One region of the Allobosea sp. OAE506 genome, then DNA from elsewhere that is predicted to be linked to it. Evidence: riboswitches for the same ligand, from Rfam matches in the RefSeq annotation. Region 1 holds a riboswitch; each other region holds the start of a gene.
The links. A riboswitch is a leader RNA that binds a small molecule or an ion and turns the genes downstream of it on or off. The one in region 1 is predicted to bind thiamine pyrophosphate.
Positions count from the first base shown of each region.

Region 1 (7,916 bases):
CAGCCCCGCGCCGTGGCGCTTGAGCCAGGCCTCCGCCTCCTCCGTGCGCGGGCAGAGCTTGTGGGTCAGCGCCCAGAAGCGGTGCGAGTGGTTCATCTCCTTGAGATGGGCGACCTCATGGGCGGCGAGGTAGTCCAGCACCAGTGGCGGGGCGAGGATCAGCCGCCAGGAGAAATTCAGGTGCCCCTGCGAGGAGCAGGAGCCCCAGCGGCTGGTGGTATCGCGGATGGTGATCCTGCGGGCGGGGATGCCGAGCGCGGCCGTATGCCGAGTGACCGCCGCCTCCAGATCGTCCAGAGCGGCCCGGCGCAGGAAATCCTTGATTCGCCGCGGCACATGGGCGCCCTCGCCGGCGACCGCGAGGATCGGCGCGCCGTCATGGTCCTGCGTGGCGCGGGTGAGCCCGCGAGCCTTGCTCCAGTGGACGATGCGGTGGGGCGTGCCGCGGAAGGGAATCGTCTGGCCGGGCTCGAAGGGAATGAGCTGGGGACGCTTGGCGAGGCGGGCCGCGATCCAGCCGCCGTGGTTCTCGGCGAAGAGCCGGCCTGCCGCGAAATCGGCCCGTTCCGGCAAGGTCAGCGTGATCTCGCCGCTGGCCTGCGAGACGCGCAGCGTCATCCGCCGCGCGCTCGCCCGCCGCTTGATCTGCACGGGGTAGAGTGCCCCAGCATGGGAGACCTCGATCCGCTCCGGATCGGGCTTGCGCTTGAACAGGGAGAGCCGCATCGCCCGCGATTGTGCGGGATTCGCAGCCGTTCCGGAAGGGGGCGGCGAGCGGCCCCCTTCCGTGCGGCGGGCCGGCTTCGGACCCGTGGATCCTACTCCGCCGGCAGATAGAGGCTGGCGCCGCGGTCGCGGAACTCCTGCGCCTTGCCGGCCATGCCCGCCGCCCGGTCGAGCGCTGCGCGCTGCGCGTCGTCCATCGCCAGCACCTCTGCCCTGAGATCCTGCGTGATCTTCATCGAGCAGAATTTCGGCCCGCACATCGAGCAGAAATGCGCGACCTTGTGGGCGTCTTTCGGCAGGGTCTCGTCGTGATAGGCGCGCGCCGTATCGGGATCGAGCCCCAGATTGAACTGGTCCTCCCAGCGGAAGTCGAAACGGGCGCGGGAGAGTGCATCGTCGCGGAGGCGCGCCGCCGGATGGCCCTTGGCGAGGTCGGCGGCGTGCGCGGCGATCTTGTAGGTGATGACGCCGGTCTTGACGTCATCTCGGTCGGGCAGGCCGAGATGCTCCTTGGGCGTGACGTAGCAGAGCATGGCGCAGCCATACCAGCCGATCATCGCCGCCCCGATGCCGGAGGTGATGTGGTCATAGCCCGGCGCAATGTCGGTCGTCAGCGGCCCCAGCGTGTAGAAGGGGGCCTCGCCGCATTCGCGCAGCTGTTTGTCCATATTCTCCCTGATCTTGTGCATCGGCACATGGCCGGGGCCCTCGATCATCACCTGGCAGCCTTTTTTCCACGCGATGGTGGTGAGCTCCCCCAAGGTCTCCAGCTCGGCGAACTGGGCGCGGTCATTGGCGTCGGCGATCGAGCCCGGCCGCAGCCCGTCGCCGAGCGAGAAGGAGACGTCATAGGCGCGCATGATCTCGCAGATCTCGTCGAAGCGCTCGTAGAGGAAGCTCTCCTTGTGATGCGCCAGGCACCAGCGCGCCATGATCGAGCCGCCGCGCGAGACGATGCCCGTGACGCGGTTGGCTGTCAGCGGCACGTAAGCCAGGCGCACGCCGGCATGGATGGTGAAGTAATCGACGCCCTGCTCGGCCTGCTCGATCAGCGTGTCCTTGAAGACCTCCCAGTCCAGCTTGACCGGGTCGCCGCCGACCTTCTCCAGCGCCTGGTAGATCGGCACCGTACCGATCGGGACCGGCGAGTTTCTAAGTATCCAGGAGCGGATGGCGTGGATGTTGCGGCCGGTGGAGAGGTCCATCACCGTGTCGGCGCCCCAGCGGATCGCCCAGACCAGCTTCTCGACTTCTTCGGCCGCGCCCGAGGTCACCGCCGAATTGCCGATATTGGCGTTGATCTTGACCAGGAAGTTGCGGCCGATCGCCATCGGCTCCAACTCGGGGTGGTTGATGTTGGCGGGGATGATGGCGCGGCCGCGCGCGATCTCGCTGCGGACGAACTCGGGTGTGACGAACTCCGGCACACTCGCGCCAAAACTCTCGCCATCGGCGTGGCGCTCGCGGGCGCCCTCCAGCATCGCGGCGCGGCCGAGATTCTCGCGATGCGCGACATAGATCATCTCGGGGGTGACGATGCCCGCCTTCGCGAACTCGTATTGCGTCGCCATCCGGCCGGGCTGCGCCCTCAGGACTGGGCGCTGCGCTGGGCAGGACGGCACGCTCTGCGAAGGCGCGGCATGGCCATTGTCGGCGGGTGTCCCGGCGCGCCCCGCAATCGTCTCGAAGCCGCGCCCGTCGAGCCAGGCGCGCCTCACCTGCGGCAGGCCGGCATTGAGGTCGATCGCCACATTGGTCTCGGTATAGGGGCCGGAGGGGTCATAGAGGCGCACCGGCGGTTCGGCATCGGTGCTCAGCGACACTTCGCGGAAGGGCACGCGGATCGCAGCATCCTGCGGGGCCGGCACATAGATCTTGCGCGAGCCCGTGATCGGCCCGGTGGTGACGCCGGTCGGCGCGCCGAAGGTTCTGGTCTGTTGGGAAGGCATTTTTGGATCTCCGCCTTTGAGGTCAGGAGATCCGGCGTCGAAAGCGGTTCAAGCGCTGTGATGCGGTCGCAATGCGGGCTTGCGCCGCGTTCCAGTCCCTCCGCCGGTATGACCCGGATCAGGTTCGATGGGTTCGGCTGGGAAAGCCGTCTCAGCCCTTGCGGGCACCCCTCGGAACGGGATCGAGGTTAGGCGGATGGGCGGTGATGCGCAACCGCCTCAGGCGGTGATGTCGACGGACTGGCCCTGTCCTGCGGGAAGAACAGCCTGCATCTGCTCGGCGCTCTGCTGGAGCAGGGCGACGACGCTCTGATCAGCCTGAGCCTGCTGGCTCAGCATGATGGTCTGAAGCGCCTGCTGCATCGCGGTCGCCTGCGTCGCGGCAAAGGTCGCCGCGATGGCCATGGAGTCGCTCATGGGGGGATCCTCCCTTGCTTCGGTGATAGGCGCGCGGAGTTGAGCCTTCGTGAACGCGACGGCGCGAATGCGCGGCTGTCCCAAAACAGGAAGGCCGCCTCTCGGCGGCCTTCCGTATCAAGCGTGGGGGCTCTGGGGCTCAGTTGCCCTGCCCCGCCAGCAGCGGCGTGATCCGCCGCAGCGTGACGCGACGGTTCTCGCGCGACGCATCCTGCGTGTTCACCTTGAGGTACTGCTCGCCATAGCCCTGCGTCGTCAGGTTCTCCGGTGGCACGCCGAAATCCTTGGTCAGGATCTCGGCGACCGACTGCGCCCGGCGATCCGACAACGAGAGATTGTCGATGTCCGCGCCGACGGCGTCAGTGTGCCCCTCGACGAGGAAGACCTCGTTGGGGGCGCGCTGCAGCGCGCGGCGGATCGAGTCGGCGATGACCGAGAGCCGCTGCGCCTGGCCCGCCGCCACATCCCAGGAGCCGGTCTCGAAGGTGATGCTGTCGATGTCGACGCTGCGCATCTGGGCCCGCAGATCCGGCGAGTAGCGGACCTCGTCGAGCGTGTAGCGACGCGGGATCGGCCCGAGCGGCGGCGCGACGATGGTCTCGTAGATCAGGTTCTCATCGGCCCGCTCGGCATCGACGATGTAACGCTCGCGCGGGATGCGCAGCGCCGGGCGTTCCAGGACCACGATCTCGTCCGAGAAGCGGTCGCGCGGACGGTCGCGGCGGGTGTTGTCGATGATGACGACCTCCCTGCCCTCGCGGTCGAGCCGCGTGCGCCGGATCAGGCGGCCCTCCTCGTCGGTGATGGTGACGATCCGCGTGCCGTCGGGCCGCTCGAAGATCGTGCGGTTCTCGTCGCCGCGCCGTTCGGTCCGGGTCTCCAGCCCGAGTTCGCGGAAGCGCTGCGTCTCGTCGCGGCGGATGATCGTGCGGTCGTCGTCGCGGATGATGGTCCGGCCGGGCTCGCGGATGATGGTGACGTCGCCTTCGCGACGCTCCTCGCGGCGACCGCGCACATCCTCCAGCCGGTCGGCGCCCTGCGTCGCCATGATGCCGCCGACGACGCCGGCGCCCAGCCCGATTGCGGCCGCGCCGCCGAGCCCGATGCCGCCGCGGCGACCCTGCCGCGGATCGGCCGGCTGCCCCGGCACGCCTGGCGTAGCCGGCGGGGTGGCCTGCGTCTGCCCGTCACGCAAAGGCGGCGTGGCCGGCGGCGGAGCGGTCGGGGCCGCCTGGGGAGCAGGAGCCGGTGCCGCTGCAGGCGGCGCAACCGCCGGCGGGGTGGCCTGGGGCGCGGCGGCCGGAGGCTGTCCCGGAGCGACCGGTGCCGTCCGGGTCTGCGGTGCGGCCGGCGGCGGAGCCGTGGGCGCGATGCCGGGCGCGGGCGCCGCCGGGGCGGGTGCGGTGCGGTTCTGGGGTGCGGGCTGTGACGCCGGCGGGGTGCCGGGCGTTGCAGCCGGGGCCCGGCGCTCGGCGGGAGCCGCAGCCGGCGGCGCGGGGCGCTCAGCCGGAGTCAGGCGCTCCGCGGGAGACGGGCGCTCGGGGGCAGCGGCGGGCGGACGCGGCGGCGTCGGCCGCACGGCCGGCTCGCCATCCACCGGCGGCACGGGAACCGGGCGGGCTGCGGGCTGGCCCGGCTGCGGCGCGGTGATCGAGGGAGCCGGGCGCGGCATCGGCGGGTCACGGCGCGGCTCGGGCGCGGCACGCGGCGGCGCGGCCTCTGCCGGAGCCGGGGCACGGGGCGCGGCCGGCGGGGCGGCGGTGGGGGCCTGCGGGGCGCTCGGCCGCTGGATGGCCGGGGGCGCGCCGGGCGCGCGCGGCCCGGCAGGGCCTTCCGCCCCGGGAGCGGCGGGGCCGCCCGGCGCCCGCGGCACGCCCGGCGCACGCTCGCGGCGCGGCTGGGCCGGCTGGTCGTCGGCCAGCGGTGGCGCCTGGGCGAGTTCGGGGAAGCGGTCGGGAGCTGCGGCGGCGACCATTCCCCCCGCCTGCGACAGGGCGATGGCGGGGAGGATGGTGCCGACCAGAAGCCAGTTTTTGGTGCGCGTCATGAAATCCGTTTCCGTTTTCGTCTGCGAGCGAGAACGCGCCGGATGCGCTGAACCCGTCCTGAACCAAAAACGGCGGAAATCTGGCCCGGTTCCTTAGGAATCGGGGCGGCGCCTCCTCAGATGCCGGCCTGCTCCTTCACGAAAGCCGCGATCTCGGCATGGCTGGCGAACCAGACATCCGGCATCTCCTTGATGTGGGAGATCAGCTTCTCGAGGATCCAGATGCGCGAGCGATAGGTGATGACATGCGGGTGCATGGTCAGAAGGAAGAGCCCGCCCTCCTCATAGGCGCGATCGAATTCGCGGCGGAAGATGTCGAACACGGCCTCGGGCGCCGTATAGGGCCGCAGCGCCTGGAAGCGGTTCATGTTGAAATAGACCGCGTCGTCGCGGATCCACTCGACCGGCAGTTCGACCATGCCGGTCGGCTCGCCCTTCTCGACGATCTCGTAGGGGTCGTCATCGGCGAAGAGCGAGGAATCGTAGAGCAGGCCGAGCTCGCGCTCGATCGAGAGCGTCACCTCCGAGAAGTCCCAGGAGGGGGTGCGCATGCCGACCGGGCGGACGCCGGTGATCTTTTCCAGCGTGTCGGCGGAGCGCAGGTGCAGCTCGCGCTCGGCGTCCGGCGGCACGGCGGTGTTGACCTCGTGGATCCAGCCATGGAGGCCGATCTCGTGGCCCTCGGCGATGACCCGGCGCTGCTCGTCGGGATAGAGCAAGGCGGTCACGGCCGGGACGAAGAAGGTCGCCTGAATGTCCTCCTTCTTCATCAGATCGAGGATGCGGGGCATGCCGACGCGGTTGCCGTACTGGCCCCATGACAGCCGCCCGACCGACTTGCCGCCGTCGCGCAGTTCGTTGGTCTCATGGTCGACGTCGAAGGACAGCGCGACCGCGCAGCGTGCGCCGTTCTTCCAGGTTGCCGGCTTCAGGTTGCGCCCGGCGCGCACGCGATCGACCTTGGCGCGCCAGGTTTCTTCGGACCACTGCCAGGGGAGGAGTTCGGGTTCGGACATGGTGGTCTCCTTTGTCGAGGCACGTCATGCTCGGGCTCGACCCGAGCATCTCTGGCCGGAGATTCTCGGGTCTGCGCTTCGCTTCGCCCGAGAATGACGGAAGAGGTTTACGCCACCGGCAGCACGGGAACCGCCGCCAGCAGGCGCTTCGTGTAATCGTCGCGCGGGTTGTCGTAGACCTCGCCGGCCGGGCCGCTCTCGACGATCTTGCCGCGATGCATGATCGCGACGCGGTCGCAAAGATGGCGGACGACCGAGAGGTCGTGGGAGATGAAGAGCAGCGTCAGGCCGAGTTCCTGCCGCAGCCGCAGCAGCAGATTGATGATCTGCGCCTGGATCGAGACGTCGAGCGAGGCCACCGGCTCGTCGCAGACCACGACATCGGGCTGCATGGCGAGCGCGCGGGCGATGGCGACGCGCTGGCGCTGGCCGCCGGAGAACTGATGCGGGTACCGCGCGGCAAAGGCAGGGTCGAGCCCGACGGCGGCGAGCCATTGCGCCACATAGGTGCCAGCCTCGGCCCGGGAGATCAGGCCATGGGCAAGCGGACCCTCGGCAATGCTGTCGCCGATGCGCATGCGCGGGTTCAGCGAGGCGAAGGGGTCCTGGAAGATCGTCTGGATGCGCGTGGTGATCTTGTGCGGGCGATCGCCCGCGCTCATCACCGGCTCGCCATCGAGCAGGATGTGGCCGCTGTCGGGCGCATAGATGCCCGCGACCATGCGGCCGAGCGTCGACTTGCCGCTGCCGGATTCGCCGACGAGTCCCAGCGCCTCGCCGCGCGCGATCGAGAGCGTGACATGGTCCACCGCCTGCACCGCCGGCAGCGGACGGGCGAAGCCGGCCTTCTGGGCGAGCAGCCGCAGCACGCCGGATTTGCGCTGGAAGCGCTTCGCGACCGCCTCGGCGACGACATAGGGCAGGTCGGCGGCGCGGCGACCGGTCTCGGCCTGGCGCGGCAGCCGTGGCGGGGGCGCGGCATCGGTGCCCGCCCCGCGCGCCAGCAGCGTGCCGGGCTTGGCGCGCGAGGGCAGCGAGTCGAGCAGGCCCTGCGTGTAGGGGTGCTGGGGCCGGGTCAGAACCTGGAGCACGGGGCCCGCCTCGACGATCTTGCCGTAGCGCATGACGCAGACATGGTCGGCAATCGAAGCGACGGTGGCGAGGTCGTGGCTGATCCAGATCAGGGCGGTGCCGAGTTCCGCGACCAGCTCCTTCATCTCGGCCAGGATTTCAGCCTGGATCGACACGTCGAGCGCGGTCGTCGGCTCGTCGCAGATGATCAGCCGCGGGCGATGCAGCAGCGCGATCGCGATGGCGACGCGCTGGCGCATGCCGCCGGAGAACTGGTGCGGGTAGAAATCGATCTTGGCTTCGGGATCGGGAATGCGGACCTGGGCAAGCGCGGCGATGCCGCGCCGGCGGCGTTCGGCGCCTGAGACGGATTCATGCGCCTCCAGCGCCAGCCCGATCTGGTCACCGATGGTCAGCATCGGGTTCAGCGTCATCATCGGGTCCTGGAAGACCATCGAGATCGCCTTGCCGCGGATGGCGCGCAGCTCGTCCGGCGGCAGGCCGACGAGCTCGCGCCCCTCCAGCCTCACCGAGCCGCGCTCGATGCGCCCCTGCGGATCGAGCAGGCCAATGATCGAGAAGCCGGTGATGCTCTTGCCCGAGCCGGATTCGCCGACGAGGCCCATGACCTCGCCGCGCTTCAGGCTGAAGGTGACGCCGTCGACCGCCTTCACCACCCCGGCGCGGGCG
Region 1 covers NZ_JBEPOB010000001.1:565,717-573,632, forward strand. Annotated here, with positions in the region: gene ABIE41_RS02765 (M48 family metallopeptidase) at 1-726, opposite strand, end outside; gene thiC (phosphomethylpyrimidine synthase ThiC) at 819-2,675, opposite strand; TPP riboswitch at 2,753-2,857, opposite strand; gene ABIE41_RS02775 (hypothetical protein) at 2,895-3,092, opposite strand; gene ABIE41_RS02780 (OmpA family protein) at 3,232-5,139, opposite strand; gene ABIE41_RS02785 (polysaccharide deacetylase family protein) at 5,256-6,155, opposite strand; gene ABIE41_RS02790 (dipeptide ABC transporter ATP-binding protein) at 6,263-7,916, opposite strand, start outside.

Region 2 (7,916 bases), 3.6 Mb from region 1:
GATCAGAGGGGCGCCGGTGATGACGATGCGAAGGATGCTTGGGGCCACCGTGCTGATCGGGCTCTGCGTCGCGCTCGCGCCAGCCCCCTCGACACAGGCGGCGGAGCCACCGGCGATCCGGCCGAGTGCCGGCCCGCTCGAAGTGGGTGAGGGTTTCGCCTTCGCCAGCAAGCCGAAGAAGACGCGGCAGTCGCTGAGCGGCATCGCCTGTCCGTCCCTGCCCGCGGGCGCCCCGCGTCTGTGCCTCGCGGTCTTCGACGAAGGCGGCGAGGCGCGCTACCTGACGCTGGATGGCGGCGCCCTGCGTACCCAGGGCGAGCGGATCGTGCTGCGGCCGGGCAAGGTGGAGCTCGACGCGGAAGCGGCGGCGACCGACGGGCGCTTCTATTACGTCGCGGGATCGCACAGCGCCAAACGCAGCGACTGCGAGACCAATCCGGAGAGCCGTCGTCTCATGCGCTTCGGGCTCGACCCGAAGACGGGGCGCGCCGATCTCGACTCGTCCGGGCGGCCCAAGGAGATGGCCGACACCAACGCGCTCTGGACCTTGATGGGGTCCCTTCCCGGCCTCAAGGAGCATGTCGGCGACGGCATGTGCCTCGGCACGATTCCGCCCGGCCGCAACGGCGTGAACATCGAGGGGCTGGCGGTGAAGGGCGAGCGACTCTTCGTGGGCTACCGAGGGCCTGTCACCAGGGACGGCGCCAAGGTCCTTTCGGTCGACAAGAAGGCCCTGTTCGAGGGCGGCCCCGCCGATCCGAAGCTGTTCACGCTTCCGCTCGGGCCGGGACGCTCGGTGCGCGATCTCGTGGCCGTCAGCGACGGGATCCTGATCCTGACCGGTCCCGACGACGACAAGGCGAACGAGGGCCGCGGCTTTGCGGTGCTGCACTGGACGGGCGCGGACGAGACCATCCGGCCGCTGGCGAGCCTCGATCTCGGCGGCGTCACGCTGCGCGGCTGCGACGAGGAGATCAAGCCGGAGGCGATCGCCGTGCTCTCGGACGAACCGGGGCGCCCCTATGAGGCGCTGATCCTGTCGGACGGGCTGTGCGACGGCGGGGCACTGCGCTTCGGCATTCCCCGCTGATCGGCCATGCCGAAACGGGCTTGCACCGGGCGGGCTAAGCATGGTCTCGAAGGCCACGCCCATCCTGCGAAAGCCTGACGCCCATGACCGACACCGCCGCCCGCCCCCTGCCCCGCATCACCATCACCTATTGCTCGATGTGCCAGTGGATGCTGCGCGCCGCCTGGCTCGGCCAGGAGCTGCTCTCGACCTTCGGGCAGGATCTCGGCGAGGTCGCGCTGATCCCGCGCACCGGCGGCATCTTCCAAATCCATTACGAGGGCGAGCTGATCTGGGACCGCAAGAGCGAGGGCGGCTTCCCCGATTCCAAGGTGCTGAAGCAGCGCGTGCGCGACCGGCTCGATCCCGAGCGCAGCCTCGGCCATGTCGATGGCCACGCGGCGGTGGAGAGCGTTTGAGCCCGCGCGTCATGTTCGGGCTTGACCCGACCATCCCGAAAACGCGTGGAACCACAGCGTCATCCCGGCCGCAGCGAAGCGGAGCCCCGCGGATGACGGGTGTGGTTCCGAGCCTGACGACCAGCCGTTACGTGGCCGAGCGCGTCGCCGCGATCCAGGCCTTCAGCCGCGCTTCTGGAGCGGCGTTCAGCGTGATGTCGGTGACCGCCGAGACGATGTCGGCGCCCGCTTCGAACACGCCCGGCGCGCGCTCCAGCGAGACACCGCCGATGCCGACGAGCGGGATGTCGCCAATGCGGCGCTTCCAGTCGGTGACGCGGTCCAGCCCCTGCGGCGCCCATTTCATCGCCTTCAGGATGGTCGGATAGACCGGGCCGAGCGCGACATAGTCCGGCTGCGTGCCAAGCGCGCGCTCCAGTTCGGCCTCGTCATGGCTGCTGATGCCGAGCCGCATCCCGGCCCTGCGGATCGCGGCGAGATCGGCACCGTCGAGATCCTCCTGGCCGAGATGGACGAAGTCGCAGCCCTCCTCGATGGCCATCCGCCAGTAGTCGTTCACGACCAGCACGCAATCGGCCTGCGCACACAGCGTCTTCGCGCGAGCGATCTCGCGGCCGGTCTCGGCCTCGCCCCGGTCTTTGACGCGCAGCTGCACCAGCTTCACGCCGAGCGGCAGCATGCGGGCGAGCCAGTCGGCGCTGTCGAAGATCGGGTAGAACGGGTCGAGCTTCACAGCGGATGCTTTCATGAGAGGAAGGCCTTGCCCATGACCGGGGTCGAGGGCGCGGCCATGTCGCGCGCCTCGATCGGCTGCGCGTCGAACGCAGTGCGGCCGGCCTCGATCGCCTGTGCGAAGGCCTGCGCCATCCTGACGGGGTCGCCTGCCTTGGCCACAGCCGTATTGAGCAGGATCGCGTCGTAACCAAGTTCCATCGCCTGGGCGGCGTGGGAGGGCAGCCCGATGCCGGCATCGACCACCAGTGGGATGTCGGGGAAATGCGCGCGCATGCTGCGCAGGCCGTAGATGTTGTTCAGGCCGCGGCCGGAGCCGATGGGCGCGCCCCAGGGCATCAGCACCTCGCAGCCGGCATCGAGCAGGCGGCCGCCGACGACGAGATCCTCGGTGGTGTAGGGGAAGACCTCGAAGCCATCGTTCGTGAGGATGCGCGCCGCCTCGATCAGCCCGACGACATCGGGCTGGAGCGTGTCGTCCTCGCCGATGACCTCGAGCTTGATCCAGTTCGTGCCGAAGACCTCGCGCGCCATCTGCGCCGTCGTCACCGCCTCCTTGACGCCGTGGCAGCCAGCCGTGTTGGGCAGCACGCGCACGCCGAGATCGCGGATCAGCGACCAGAACGCCTGCCCTGCCCCGCCCTCTCCCGCCTCGCGCCGCAGCGAGACGGTGACGATCTCGACGCCCGACGCCTTCACCGCATCCGCCAGGATGGCGGGGGACGGATATTGCGCGGTGCCGAGGAAGAGCCGGCTCTTCGGCTCGAAACCATAGAAGTTCGCCATGTCGGTGATCCTCTCAGCCGCCCTGCATCGGGGCGACGACCTCGATGCGGTCGCCCTCCGTCAGCGTGACGGTCTCGCGCTTGCGGGCCGGGACGAAGTCGCCGTTCACCGCGGTGGCCACGACCTTGCCGGCATAGCCGAGTTCGGCCAGCGCCTGCTCGAGCGTGGTGGCTTCGACCTCGCGCGGCTCGCCGTTAAGCAGCAACGTCATGAAGCCTCTCCGGGATGCTGGCGGGATCGAGCAGGGCCTCCGCCGCCAGCCGCGCCATGGCGGGGCTCAGGAGAAAACCGTGCCGATAGAAGCCGTTGACATGGATGACCCGGCCGCGACGCGTCAAGCGCGGCAGGTTGTCGGGAAAGGCCGGGCGCGCATCGACGCCGATCTCGACGATCTGCGCCTCGCCGAAGGCCGGATGCAGCGCATAGGCGCCGCCGAGCAGTTCCAGCATCGAACGCGCGGTGACGGCGCTGCGGTCGCCGCCCTCGATCATCGTCGCGCCGACCATGAAGATGCCGTCGGCCCGCGGCACGACATAGAGCGGGATGCGCGGATGCAGCAGCCGAACCGGGCGCGACAGGGTGACTTCGCGGGTGCGCAGCAGCAGCATCTCGCCCTTGACGCCGCGCAGATCGGGCAGCGCCTCGCGGGCGGCGAGCCCGCGACAGTCCAGCACGGCGTCAGCAGCGACGTCCTCGGGCGCGACTTCGCGGCCGTAATGGATGCGCCCGCCCAGCGCGATCACCTTCGCCGCCAGCCCCGCCAGCGCGAGGCGCGGATCGAGATGGCCCTCGCTTTCGAAGAACAGCGCCTTGCCGAAGCGCCCGGCGAGATCGGGCTCGAGCGCGGCGATAGCCTCGGCATCGATCTCGACCAGATGGGAGGTGCGGCTGGCGAAGCGGCGCAGTTCGGCACGGTCGCGGCTGGGGGCGACCACGAGCGTGCCCTTGCGGACGACGCCCTCGACATGGCGCTCCCACCAGGCGGCGGCCTCCTGGCCGAGCCGCACGACCGGCTCCTCGGCGCTCTCGCCCTCGCACCAGGGCGCCAGCATGCCGCCGGCCCACCAGGAGCAGGCCTTGGCCCCGGCCGTTTCGCCCCGCTCGAAAATCTCGACCTCGGCGCCACGGCCAAGCAGTTCGACCGCGCAGGCAAGCCCGACAACGCCGGCGCCGACGATGCCGACCCGCAACGGTGGGTTGGACCGGGACTGGATGGATGCGTTTGGCATGCCCTACCCTCGCGGCCGTGAAGGCTGCGGACGTGGCAGGACGGGTGAAGCGACGCTGCGACGACCGTTCCCTTCGCCGGCATTATCCGGATCAGGTTCGATGGGTTGGCGTCTTGCGCCTCTCAGCCTTGCGGCACCCCAACGGATCACCGTCAATCTAGTTTGCCATGGCGGCATGAGCAAGGCAGGACGGCCATGTGCTCCTGAACGAGGTCATCCCGGGCGGAGCGAAGCGCAGACCCGGAATCCATGCCTGAGCCTCGCTCGGTGGGGTTCCGGAATGGGTCCCGGATCTCCCTGCGGTCGCCCGGGATGACCGGTGCGTTTTGATTGCCTGCCTTCGCGTTCGGTGCCGTCCGGGTCAGCCCAGCGGCTTGGCGAAGCGGGCGAAGGCGTCGCTCGTGGGCGTCGTGCCGGCGCCCGGCCGCTGGGGTTTGAGGAAGCAGCCATCGACGACGTTCGCGGGCTCCTCGAAGGCGTCCTTGATCCAGGGGATGTATTCGAGGACCGGCGTCGCCTGGTGCCAATAGGCGAGATGGACATGGACCTGGCTCATCTCGCCGGCGTGGGGCGCAACCGGCAGACGGCTCGCCAAAGCGAGATCGGCGACCTGGATGTATTCGGTGATGCCGCCGAGCCGCGTCACATCGGGCTGGACGTAATGGATCGCGTCCGCCGCGATGAAGGCGCGGAAGGCGTCGAGCGAATAGAGCTGCTCGCCGAGCGCCACGGGGATCGATGTCGAGCGGGCGAGCGCCGCATGCGAGCCGACATCGTCATACCAGAGCGGCTCCTCAAACCAGAAGATGTCGAGCGGTTCGGCGCGGGCGCAGAAGCGCTTGCAGGTCGGCAGGTCCCATTTGCCGTTGCCGTCGATGGCGAGCGCGACATGGGGCCCGACGGCGTGGCGCACCGCCTCGAGCCGGCCGATGTCGATGCCGGGATCGGCATGGCCGACCTTGACCTTGATGCGGTGGAAGCCGTCGCGTTCGACCGCCTGGCGGCACCCCTCGATCAGTTGGTCCTTCGGGATCGAGAGCCAGCCGATATCGGTGTTATAGGCTTCGAGCTGCGGCTTGCTGGCGCCACCGAGCAGGTGCCAGAGCGGCACGCCGGCCTTTTTCGCCTTGAGATCCCAGAGCGCGACATCCACCGCGGCGAGCGCGAGCTGGGTGATGCCGGCGCGGCCGACCCATTGCAGCGCCGGATGGCGGGCGAGCTTGAGCCAGAGCCGGTTCGTTTCCGACGCGTCCTCGCCAACCAGCAGCGGGGCATAGCAATCGCGGATGCAGGCGGTGATCAGCCGGTCGGAGGGCAGATCGGCATGGGTGCCGGTGAAGCCATAGCCCTCCAGCCCCTCCTCCGTGACGATCTTGGTGCCGACCACGCCCCAATGGCTGATCCGATGCGTCGAATCGGCGATCGACCCGCCGGTGACGGGGATATGCAGGATGAAGGGTTCGATTCTGGCGATGCGCATGGCTGTCCTCCCAGGCCTCCGCTCGCGACCGTGCGGGCCGCGGCGGCTTGTTGGTCAGGAGACGACCACAGCCGGAGACGCGCTTCAACGCCGGAAGCGGCGCGCCCGACATGCAAGTGAAGAGGGGCGGGTCGCCGGGCGCCGGATCAGGCGAGGCCCGTCACGGCGATGCGGACCCGGGACCGGTGTGCGGAGACCATCGATAATCAGGAAGAGAATGGTGCCCAGAGCTGGAATCGAACCAGCGACACTGCGATTTTCAGTCGCATGCTCTACCAACTGAGCTATCTGGGCGCCGGGGATGCGAAAGCCGCGTCCCTGTTGGTGGGCGCGGTATAGCCAGTGCCGGCGGGGCTGTCCAGTCGCTTCGTCGGCTTTCCGGTCACGATCCGGTTGCCGCGGCCCGGCGCCCCGGCCTGCCACCGCCTCCCCGCCGCAAAAGCTGCGCGAAAGCGCGCTGCGACGGCTTGTCAAAGCGCCCGGCCATCGGGCATAGAGCATCCAACGGAGACGTGGCCGAGAGGCTGAAGGCACTCGTTTGCTAAATGAGCATACCCCACAAGGGTATCGAGGGTTCGAATCCCTCCGTCTCCGCCACTCCTAAGCCCTTGATATTGCGGACGCGGCTCGTCTCTCCCGAGGACGATTCTGTCACAGTCGCCCATCACAGCACGGGGGCGTTTCTCGTCTGCATCGATTCGACCGAGCCTGTCTGTCGAGGCGGTCTTCCGGTCCATCTGCGACGCGAGGACCGGAGGGTGCTTCGCTTCAAAACGCTGGATCGTCGAGAAGCACGTCCGCGGTGTCCCGGTAGTGTTTCTCGAGCAACTGCACCGCGCGGTCGACCGCCCGGTCCAGCACGGCTGCAAGAATAGCCTGGTGCTCGTCGCCGATCTTGCGCGTTGAGAAGACGCGCCGGATCGAGACGCGGCGATAGCGATAGAGCTGGTCGGCGAGATGATCGCAGAAGCCTATGAGCGAGGCCGAACCGCACTGGCTGATCAGAGTGCGGTGGAAGATCCGGTGCAGGCGCTCCCAGTCGGGATTGTCTTCGAACTGCTCCGTATTGAGCGAGCGCGGCGTCCGGGCGAGGCGATGATGTGCCACGACCAGCGCCTCCTCCCATTCGGGCGTCGCGGCCTCCATGGATTTGCGTAACGCCAGCGCCTCGAGCCAGCAGCGGGTCATCGTCAGCTCCTGCAGCTGCGACTTGCTGACGGGCGAGACGACGAAGCCGCGCTGCTCGCGCGACTGGACCAGCCCCTCGGAGGTCAGCCGGTTCAGGGCCTCGCGCAGCGGCGTCTGCCCGGCCTGATAGGCCTCCATCAGGAAGCGCATCTGCAGCTTCTGGCCGGGCTTGAGCCGCCCGCTGAGGAGGTCCTCGCGCAGCTTGTCATAGAGGTCGAGCGTTCGGGTCGATGGCGTCGGCGCTGTCATGCGAAGGGGATCGATCTCCTGCGAGGCGGGCCGACGGGCGCCGCCGCCCGACATGATGCCGATCTGCGATCTGTACACGCTGCCTCCCTTGCGCATAATTTATAAATTTTGCTTTACGACGCATGATTATCGAATATTGTCGGCGCCAGCTACAAAAAATCGAATACTGGGGAGGGATCGTGGCGAGCGCGGTAACGGAGCGGAGCTGGAAGCTCGGGGGCTGTCGCTGCGGCGTGGACATCCACGCCCACGTCGTCCCCGCGCGCTTTCCGGCCTATCTCAAGGGGCCGACGCCGAAGGGCTGGCCCGCCATGGCCGATGCCCAGCCCTGCCATCGCCATGTCGTCATCGACGGGCGCACCTATCGTACCGTCTCCGACCGCTGCTGGGACGTCCCCAAGCGCCTGGCCGACATGGACGAGATGAACCTGTCGCTGCAGGCGATCTCGGCGATGCCGGAGCTGATGTCCTACTGGATGGACGCGGCCGATGCGGACGAACTGCTGCGCTATATCAACGACCAGATCGCGGCGATGGTGGGCGAGTCCGGTGGGCGGCTGGTCGGACTGGGCGCCCTGCCACTGCAGGACATGGACCGCGCGCTGGCAGAGTTGGAGCGGCTGATGCGCGATCCCGCCTTCGTCGGCGTGCAAGTCGGCAGCAACGTCAACGGACGGCCGATCGGCGCTCCCGATTTCGACCCCTTCTTCGAGGCGGCCGAAGAGCTCGGCGCAGCCGTGTTCGTCCATGCGGTGCGTCCCTGC
Region 2 covers NZ_JBEPOB010000001.1:4,148,417-4,156,332, forward strand. Annotated here, with positions in the region: gene ABIE41_RS20170 (DUF3616 domain-containing protein) at 35-1,090, shown strand; gene ABIE41_RS20175 (Rdx family protein) at 1,174-1,488, shown strand; gene ABIE41_RS20180 (thiamine phosphate synthase) at 1,616-2,236, opposite strand; gene ABIE41_RS20185 (thiazole synthase) at 2,233-3,006, opposite strand; gene thiS (sulfur carrier protein ThiS) at 3,020-3,217, opposite strand; gene thiO (glycine oxidase ThiO) at 3,201-4,196, opposite strand; TPP riboswitch at 4,287-4,386, opposite strand; gene ABIE41_RS20200 (mandelate racemase/muconate lactonizing enzyme family protein) at 4,597-5,715, opposite strand; tRNA gene ABIE41_RS20205 (tRNA-Phe) at 5,934-6,009, opposite strand; tRNA gene ABIE41_RS20210 (tRNA-Ser) at 6,222-6,312, shown strand; gene ABIE41_RS20215 (GntR family transcriptional regulator) at 6,484-7,152, opposite strand; gene ABIE41_RS20220 (amidohydrolase family protein) at 7,332-7,916, shown strand, end outside.
Region 2: it holds a riboswitch for thiamine pyrophosphate, as region 1 does, so the genes downstream of both, thiO (glycine oxidase ThiO) here and thiC (phosphomethylpyrimidine synthase ThiC) in region 1, are expected to answer to the same signal.

Region 3 (7,916 bases), 970 kb from region 1:
CCTGGCCGCCGAAGGATTTTCCAGGATATCTCAGGCGAGTCGCTGCCTTGGTGGGCAGCGCGCTGCCACCGCTGCGGCTGGGCTGCATGACGGTTGTTTGAGGAGCCTTCGTGGAAACGTCGCTCTACCTGCCGGTCAAGAGTTTCCTCGAGGGGCTGGGCTACACCGTCAAGGGCGAGGTCGGGCCTTGCGATCTGGTCGGGGTGCGGGCGGGTGACCCGACCGTCGTGGTGATCGGCGAGCTGAAGCTGACCTTCAACCTCGAACTGATCCTGCAGGGCGTCGATCGCCTGAGCATCGGTGACGAGGTCTGGCTGGCAGCGCGGCTGTCGGCCCGGGGCAAGGGGCGCGAGAGCGATCCGCGCTACCGCAATCTCTGTCGCCGTCTCGGTCTCGGGCTGCTTGGGGTTGCTGCATCCGGCCATGTCGACGTGCTCGTATCCCCTGTTGCGCCAACACCGCGCAAGGATCCGAAGCGGCGCTCCCGCCTGGTCGAAGAACACCGGCGCCGTGAGGGAGATCCCGTCATCGGTGGGGGCACGCGCCGACCGGTGATGACGGCTTATCGCCAGCAGGCGCTGGCCTGCGCGGCGGCGATGATGGAGGGGCGGCAACGGCCGCGCGATCTCAAGCCGAGCTGCCCGGACGCGCAGAAGATCCTGCACCGGAACGTCTATGGCTGGTTCGAGAAAACGGGCCGTGGCGTCTATGCGCTGACCGAGGCGGGGCGCGCTGCGCTCTTGGCGTGGCGGCCGGAACATCAGCCCCTGGTCACCCCCGCAGCCGAATGACGGGGTAAGCCGGGAGCCTAATTCGCTCCCGGCCCAGCTCCGTCAGACCTTCGGGGGCAGCCCGGCGCGGTCGAAGACAGGGATAGAGTCGGCCGGCCCTTCCGGGCGCTGGCCGGTCGGGATGTCTTCCGCCGCATGGCGGACCGCCTCGTCGGTTTCGTCGAGGCCATCGATCGTCTCGTTGGCGCCGCTGCCTTCGTCATGGACGTTGGTGCGCAGGCTGACCTGGTGGGTGGCCGCAGCGCTGCCGGCTTCGGCCAGGCGCTCGCCCTCGTCGGGGATCTCGAGCGCGGGGGTTTCGCGTGCCGTGTCCATCATCCGTCTCCTCATGTCGTTATGCCGAGGTAACGCCCGCCGATGGGCGATTGTTTCGGCCTCCGGACCGGCTGATGTGCCCGTGCCGCTTCCTTGACAGCCGGGCGGGCGCGCCATCATGGTGGCCGCTGTTCCAAGGGGTGCCTCGCTAGGAGGCTGAGATTCCGCCGGTCGGGCTTTTGTCCGACAGCGCGGTGACCCTCCGAACCTGATCCGGGTCATGCCGGCGTAGGGATGCGGGACATCGGGCGGCATTCCTGCGCCCCTTTTCCAGGCTCACGCCGTCATTTCGGATCGTCAGGCTCCAGGGCCCGGCATGTCGCCGGGTGACGGGCCTTGCGGAAAGGCGCGAGCGGACGTGACGCAGAGCGAGATCATCGAGGCCCTGCTGGCCTTCATCGAGCAGGACGACGCGTCGGAAGCGGCGTTCGAGCGCATGGCGCTGGCCGTCTTCGCTTATCAGTTCGCCCATAACGCGCCCTATCGGCGCTTCGCGATCCAGCGCGGGCGCACGACGCTCACCGTCCGCAGCTGGCGCGACATCCCGGCCGTGCCGATCAGCGCCTTCAAGACCCTGACGCTGAGCTGCACCCCGCCGGAAGCGGCCGAGCGCATCTTCATGACCAGCGGCACGACGCAGGGCGGTGTGCGGGGCAAGAGCCACCACCCGACGATGGCGGTCTGGAGCCGCTCCATGCTGGTGAATTTCCGCCGTCGCTTCATGCAGGGTCGCGAGCGGATCGCTATGGGTATCCTCTTCCCCGACGAGGTGGTGATGCCGAACTCCTCGCTGGCGCATTACCTCGCCCTGGCGAAGCGGGACTGCGGAACGCCCGACAGCGAAGGGTTCATCGGCGCAAGCGGGCTCGATCTCGCCAGGCTGATCGCGGCGCTGGAGCGGGCGGAGGCCTCGGGCGAGCCCTATGCGCTGCTCGGCGCGAGCTTCAGCTTCGTGCATCTGCTCGATGCGCTGGCGGCGCAGGGGCGGCGTTTCGCGCTGCCTGCCGGTAGCCGCATCCTCGACACGGGCGGCTTCAAGGGCCAGTCGCGCGAGATGACGCCGGACGCTTTCTATGACGCGCTGTCGGCGGCGCTCGGCGTGCCGCGCACCGCCTGCATCAACATGTACGGCATGACCGAGCTCAGCACGCAGTTCTACGACGACGGCAACGCGGTCTGCCCGCCGGTGAAGTCCGGCCCGCACTGGATCCGCAGCCGCGTGGTCGATCCGGTCAGCGGACGCGACCTGCCGGAGGGGGCGACCGGCGTGCTGGTCCATCACGACCTCGCCCATTTCAACTGTGCCTCCGCGATCCTGACCGAGGATGCCGGCGTGATGGTCGAGGGCGGCTTCCGGTTGCTCGGCCGCGTCGACGGCGCCGATTCCAAGGGCTGTTCGGTGGCGGTCGAGGAATTCCTGCGGGCGGCGCGGGGCTGAGGCGGTGATCGAGACCGCGGGGCATCTGCCGGGATTGCCGGCCGGCGAGGTCGCCTGGCGGACGCTGGATTTCAGCGCCTGGGGCGAGCACGTGCAGGTGCGGGTTCCGGAGCTGACCACGGCGCAGGCCACAACGCTCGCCGGCCATGTCCGCGAGCAGGCGCGGACCTATCTCCGGACGCTGCCGGTCTCGCAGATCGTCGCGACGCTGGACGCCGCCATCGCCAGGCTGCTCGACCGGGCCGATCCCTGGCGGCGGCGGGCGGAAGCCGTGCTGCCAATCGTCACCGGCTATGACCGCGAGAGCGTTCGCCTCGGCCTCTCCGGTTATCTCCGCAGCTTCCGCGCGCCGCAACTGCAGCGCTTCCTTGCCGAGGATTTCGCCAACCCGGCCATGCTCGACGGCTTCCAGCCGGCGATGAAGGGCGGGTTCACGCGCGCCCAGGGCCCGCAGCTCCTGCTCCATATCTGGGCGGGGAACGTGCCGGGGCTGTCGCTCTGGAGCCTGATCTCGGGGCTGCTGGTCAAGGCCGGCACGGTCGGCAAGGTCGCGAGTGCCGAGCCGCTGCTGGCCGGCTGGTTTGCGCAGATCCTCGCCGAGATCGATCCGAAGCTCGGCCAATGCCTGGCGGTGGTCTGGTGGAAGGGCGGCGACGAGGAGGCGGAGCGTGCCTGGCTGTGCGAGGCTGACACGGTCATCGCCTATGGCGGCAATGACGCGCTGGCGGCGATCCGCGAACGGGTGCCGGTGACGGCGCGCTTCCTCCCGCATGGGCACAGGATCGGCTTCGGGCTGATTGGTGCCGAGGCGCTCGACACGCGCCGGGCCGGGCCGCTGGCGCGGCTCGTCGCGCAGGACGTGGCGCGCTGGGAGCAGCAGGGCTGCTACTCGCCGCAGATGCTGTTCGTCGCGCGGGGCGCGGCGGTCTCGCCGCGCGAATTCGCCGAGCGCGTCTCGCAGGAACTCGGCGCGCTTAGCCCGCGCCATCCGCGCCGCGCGCTCTCGGTGGCGGAGGCGGCCGGCGTTGCCGACTGGCGCAGCCGCGAGGAGATGCGCGGCTTCGACGAGGACGGGACCGTGGTGCTGGGCGAGGCCGGCGATGGCTGGAGCGTGGTCTTCAGCGACGCCGCCCAGCCACTCGCGCCGAGCGCGCTCAACCGCACGCTCAAGATCGTCGCCGTCGATAGCCTCGATGCGGTGCCGCCGCTGGTCGCGCCCGCCCGCGCCTATCTGCAGACTGCGGCGGTCGCGGCCTCGCCGCGCGAACTGTTCCGCATCGCGACGCTCCTCGGCGAGGCGGGCGTCACCCGCATCTGCGGCTTCGGGGCGATGGCGGCCCCCGAGGCCGGCTGGCACAATGACGGGCGCTTCAACCTGCTCGACCTCGTCAGGCTGACCGAGATCGAGCAATCGGCCGAACGCGCCGCCGACGGCTTCGCCGACTATGTCGACTGAAGCGAACCCGGACGCCTTCGTCGCCCTCGCGGCGGCCGATTTCGGCTATGGCGACGAGGCCATCGTCGACGGCGTCGACTGGGCGATCCCGCGCGGGGCGTTCCATTGCCTGGTCGGGCGCAGCGGCAGCGGCAAGACGACCCTGCTCAAGCTGGCGGCTGGGTTGCTGGCGCCGCGGCGGGGCCTGGTGCGGATCGACGGCGTGGCGCTCGACGGGCCGGGGCCGCGGATCGGCTTCGTCTTTCAGCAGCCGACGCTGCTCGACTGGCTCAGCGTGCTCGACAACGTCCTGCTGCCGCTCTCGCTGAAGCGCAGCGTGGGCGAGGCGGATCGCGAGACAGCGCGCGCTTTGCTCGACCGAGTGGGCCTGTCGGCGTTCGCGGCGCGGCATCCCGCCCAGCTCTCGGGCGGGCAGCAGAGCCGGGTCGCGGTGGCGCGGGCGCTGATCACGCAGCCGGCCCTGCTGCTGCTGGACGAGCCCTTTGCGGCGCTCGACGCGCTGACGCGCGAGGAGCTCCAGGACGATCTGCTGGCGCTGTGTGCGCTGCAGGCGACCACGGTACTCTTCGTCACCCATGACATCGGCGAGGCGGTCTATCTCGCCGACCGGGTCGCGATCATGGCCGGCGGGCGGCTGCACCACGACCTCGACATCGACCTGCCGCGGCCGCGCTCGCGCGAGCTGCGCTATGGCCAGGCCTTCAACGCGCTCTGCCGCGAGCTGCGCAAGGCGATGGATGCCGCGCCATGAGGGAACGGCTGGCCTCGGCGCTTCTGCTCGTTGCCCTGCTCGCCGGCTGGGAGGCGTGGTGCCGTCTCGGCCGGGTTCCGGCCCTGATCGTGCCGGCGCCGTCTTCCGTCTTCGCCACGCTGTGGAGCGAGATCGCCAGCGGGCGCCTGCTGCCGCATCTCGCGGTGACCGCGACCGAAATGACGCTCGGGCTGGCGCTGGGCTGCGCGGTCGGGCTGGCGACAGGAATCCTGCTGGCGGAGGCCCCCGTGCTGCGCCGGCTGCTCCATCCTTACATCGTCGCCAGCCAGGTCGTGCCGAAGCTCGCACTCGGCCCGCTCTTCATCGTCTGGTTCGGCTTCGGCCTGACGCCGACCATCGTGATCACGGCGCTGATCTGCTTTTTCCCGCTGATGGAAAACACGCTGACCGGCCTGTCGCAGGTCGATTCCGGACGGCGCGAGCTGTTCCGGATGCTGGGCGCCAGCCGCCTGCAGACGCTGCTGCGGCTGAAGCTGCCGGGTGCGCTTCCGGTGATCCTCGCGGGGTTCCGGGTCGCGGTCGTGCTGGCGCTGGTCGGCGCCGTCGTCGGCGAGTTCATCGGCGGCCGGGCCGGGCTCGGCGCCTCGATCATCGCCGCGCAGAGCGTGATGGATTCGAGCCTGATGTTCGCGCTCTTCATCGTGATCACGCTGCTCGGCATGGCCTTCTACCAGGCGGCGCTCCTCATCGAGCGGCTGCTGCTGCGCCACCATTTGAAAGGGTAAGTCATGATTGCCAAGGGTCGGTTCGCCCTCTCGCATGTCCTCCGGAAGGGGCTCGTCATCCTGGCCGGAGCGAAGCGGAGGGCCGGGATCCATCAGAGGGTGATGTCGGTGCCCTCCGATGGATCCCGGGACGCCCTGCGGGCGCCCAGGATGACGGCGCGGGTGGTGGCCGGCGTCGCGGCAAGCCTGTTTGCGATGTCGGCCCCCCACGCCCAGCCGCTCGACAAGGTCACGGTCGCGGGCTGGAGCCAGCCGATCAGCGAGATCACCAATCTGCTGGCCGAGCCGGACAAGGGCTTCTTCCGCGCGAAGGGGATCGATCTCGGCTATGTGCCCGGAACCGGCGGCGGCTCGGCGATCCAGAACATGCTGACCGGCCAGGCCGACATCGCCTTCACCGATCCGGCGGCGCTCTATCTCGCGCTCGACAAGGGCGAGAAACTGGTCGCCATCTACAACATCTATCCGCAGAACGTCTTCAACGTGGTCGCGCCCATGACCAAGGGTATCCGTACGGCGGCCGACCTGAAGGGCAAGCGCATCGGCGTCTATTCGCTCTCCAGCGGCACGCGCCAGAACCTGCAGGTGCTGCTGCACCAGGTCGGGCTGACCGAGAAGGACGTCACGGTCGAGGTTACCGGCCTGCTCAACTTTGCGCCGCTGATCCAGGGGCAGGTCGACGCCACGGCCGCGACCGACACCGGGCTTCTGGTCGCGAAGATGAAGGGGCTGCCGGAGGTCGACGTCATCGAAGTGAGGGACCATCTCAACCTGCCGAGCGACATCTTCGTGGTGATGCAGGCGACCTATGAGGCGAAGAAGCCGCTGCTGAAGCGCTTCCTCGCCGCCTATCGCGACAGCGCCGCCTGGATGATCGCGAGCCCCGAGGAGGCAGCGAAGCTCGCGGTGACGCGTGCGATCAACGGCCGCGACGAGGCGCTCAATCTCGAGATCATCAAGCTGCGCAACATCTCGACGGTGTCGCCGACGACGCAGGCGAAGGGCCTCGGCCATTTCGATCCGGAGCTGCTGCAGAAGGGCGCCGACACCTTCCACCGGCTCGGGCTGATCGGAAAGCCGATCGACATGGGCGCGGTGGTGAAGACGGATCTGATTCCGTGAGGCGCACGCCATGACATTCCGCGACAAGGTGATCCTGGTCACCGGGGCAAGCCGGGGCATTGGCGCGGCCATCGCCAGGGCCTTCGCCGCCGAGGGCGGGCTCGTCTTCGTCAACTATCGCAGCAGCGATGCTGCCGCCGAGGCCGTGGTCGAGGCCTGCCGGGCGGCGGGCGGGCAGGCGGTGGCGATCGCCGCCGACGTCACCGATCCGGAGGCGGTCGCGGGGATGCTGGCGCGGATCGCGGAGGAGGCGGGCCGGCTCGATGCCGTCGTCAACAACGCGTTTGCGCCCTACGTCTTCGACCCCGACCATCGCGCGCGCTTCTGGGAGACGCCCTGGTCGGCCTATCAGACGCAGGTCGATGGCGCGCTGAGGGCGACCTACAATGTCTGCCAGGCGGCCCTGCCGCTGATGCGCCGGCGCGGGCGCGGCGCCATCGTCAACATGGCGACCGACCTCGTGGCGCGGCCGAGCCTCGCCTATCACGACTACACCACCGCCAAGGCGGCGCTGATGGGCTTCAGCCGCAATCTCGCGACCGAACTAGGTCCGCTCGGCATTCGGGTCAACTGCGTCGCGCCGGGGCTGGTCTGGCCGACCGATGCGAGCGCGCGGACGCCCGAGGCGGTGAAGGACTTGCTGATCGCGCAGACGCCGCTGGGGCGGATCGCGACGCCCGAGGACGTGACCGGGCCGGTGCTGTTCCTCGCCTCGGAGGCGAGCGGCTTCGTCACCGGCCAGACGCTCCATGTCGATGGCGGGCTGGTGATGGCCTAAGGCTTCGCCGCCCGGGCATCCCGGATGGCGCGCCAGACCCTCGCCGGCGTGGCGGGCATGTCGAGATGCGTCACGCCGAGCGGGCGCAGCGCGTCGAGGATGGCGTTGATCACCGTCTGCGGCGCGCCGATGCAGCCGGCCTGGCCGGCGCCCTTGACGCCGAGCGGGTTGGCGCGCGTCGGCACCTCGACCATCTCCAGGTCGAAGGCGGGCAGGTCGGCGGCGCGCGGCACGGCGTAGTCCATGAAGGTCGCGCTCAGGAGCTGGCCGGAGGCTTCATCGTAGAGCGCCTCCTCCATCAGCGCCTGGCCGATGCCCTGCGCCAGCCCGCCATGCACCTGCGCCTCCGCCAGCAGCGGGTTGATCAGCATTCCGTAATCGTCGACCGCGACATAGCGTTCGATCGAGACGGCGCCGGTCTCCGGATCGATCTCGACCTCCGCCACCTGCGCGCCGTTGGGGAAGGTGAAGACGTCGCAGCGGTTGTCGCCATGGCCCTCCAGCGGTGCGCCGCTGCTC
Region 3 covers NZ_JBEPOB010000001.1:1,534,083-1,541,998, forward strand. Annotated here, with positions in the region: gene ABIE41_RS07480 (DUF2161 domain-containing phosphodiesterase) at 111-791, shown strand; gene ABIE41_RS07485 (hypothetical protein) at 834-1,109, opposite strand; TPP riboswitch at 1,233-1,358, shown strand; gene ABIE41_RS07490 (LuxE/PaaK family acyltransferase) at 1,465-2,544, shown strand; gene ABIE41_RS07495 (acyl-CoA reductase) at 2,549-4,000, shown strand; gene ABIE41_RS07500 (ABC transporter ATP-binding protein) at 3,990-4,751, shown strand; gene ABIE41_RS07505 (ABC transporter permease) at 4,748-5,497, shown strand; gene ABIE41_RS07510 (ABC transporter substrate-binding protein) at 5,648-6,619, shown strand; gene ABIE41_RS07515 (SDR family oxidoreductase) at 6,630-7,397, shown strand; gene ABIE41_RS07520 (xanthine dehydrogenase family protein molybdopterin-binding subunit) at 7,394-7,916, opposite strand, start outside.
Region 3: it holds a riboswitch for thiamine pyrophosphate, as region 1 does, so the genes downstream of both, ABIE41_RS07490 (LuxE/PaaK family acyltransferase) here and thiC (phosphomethylpyrimidine synthase ThiC) in region 1, are expected to answer to the same signal.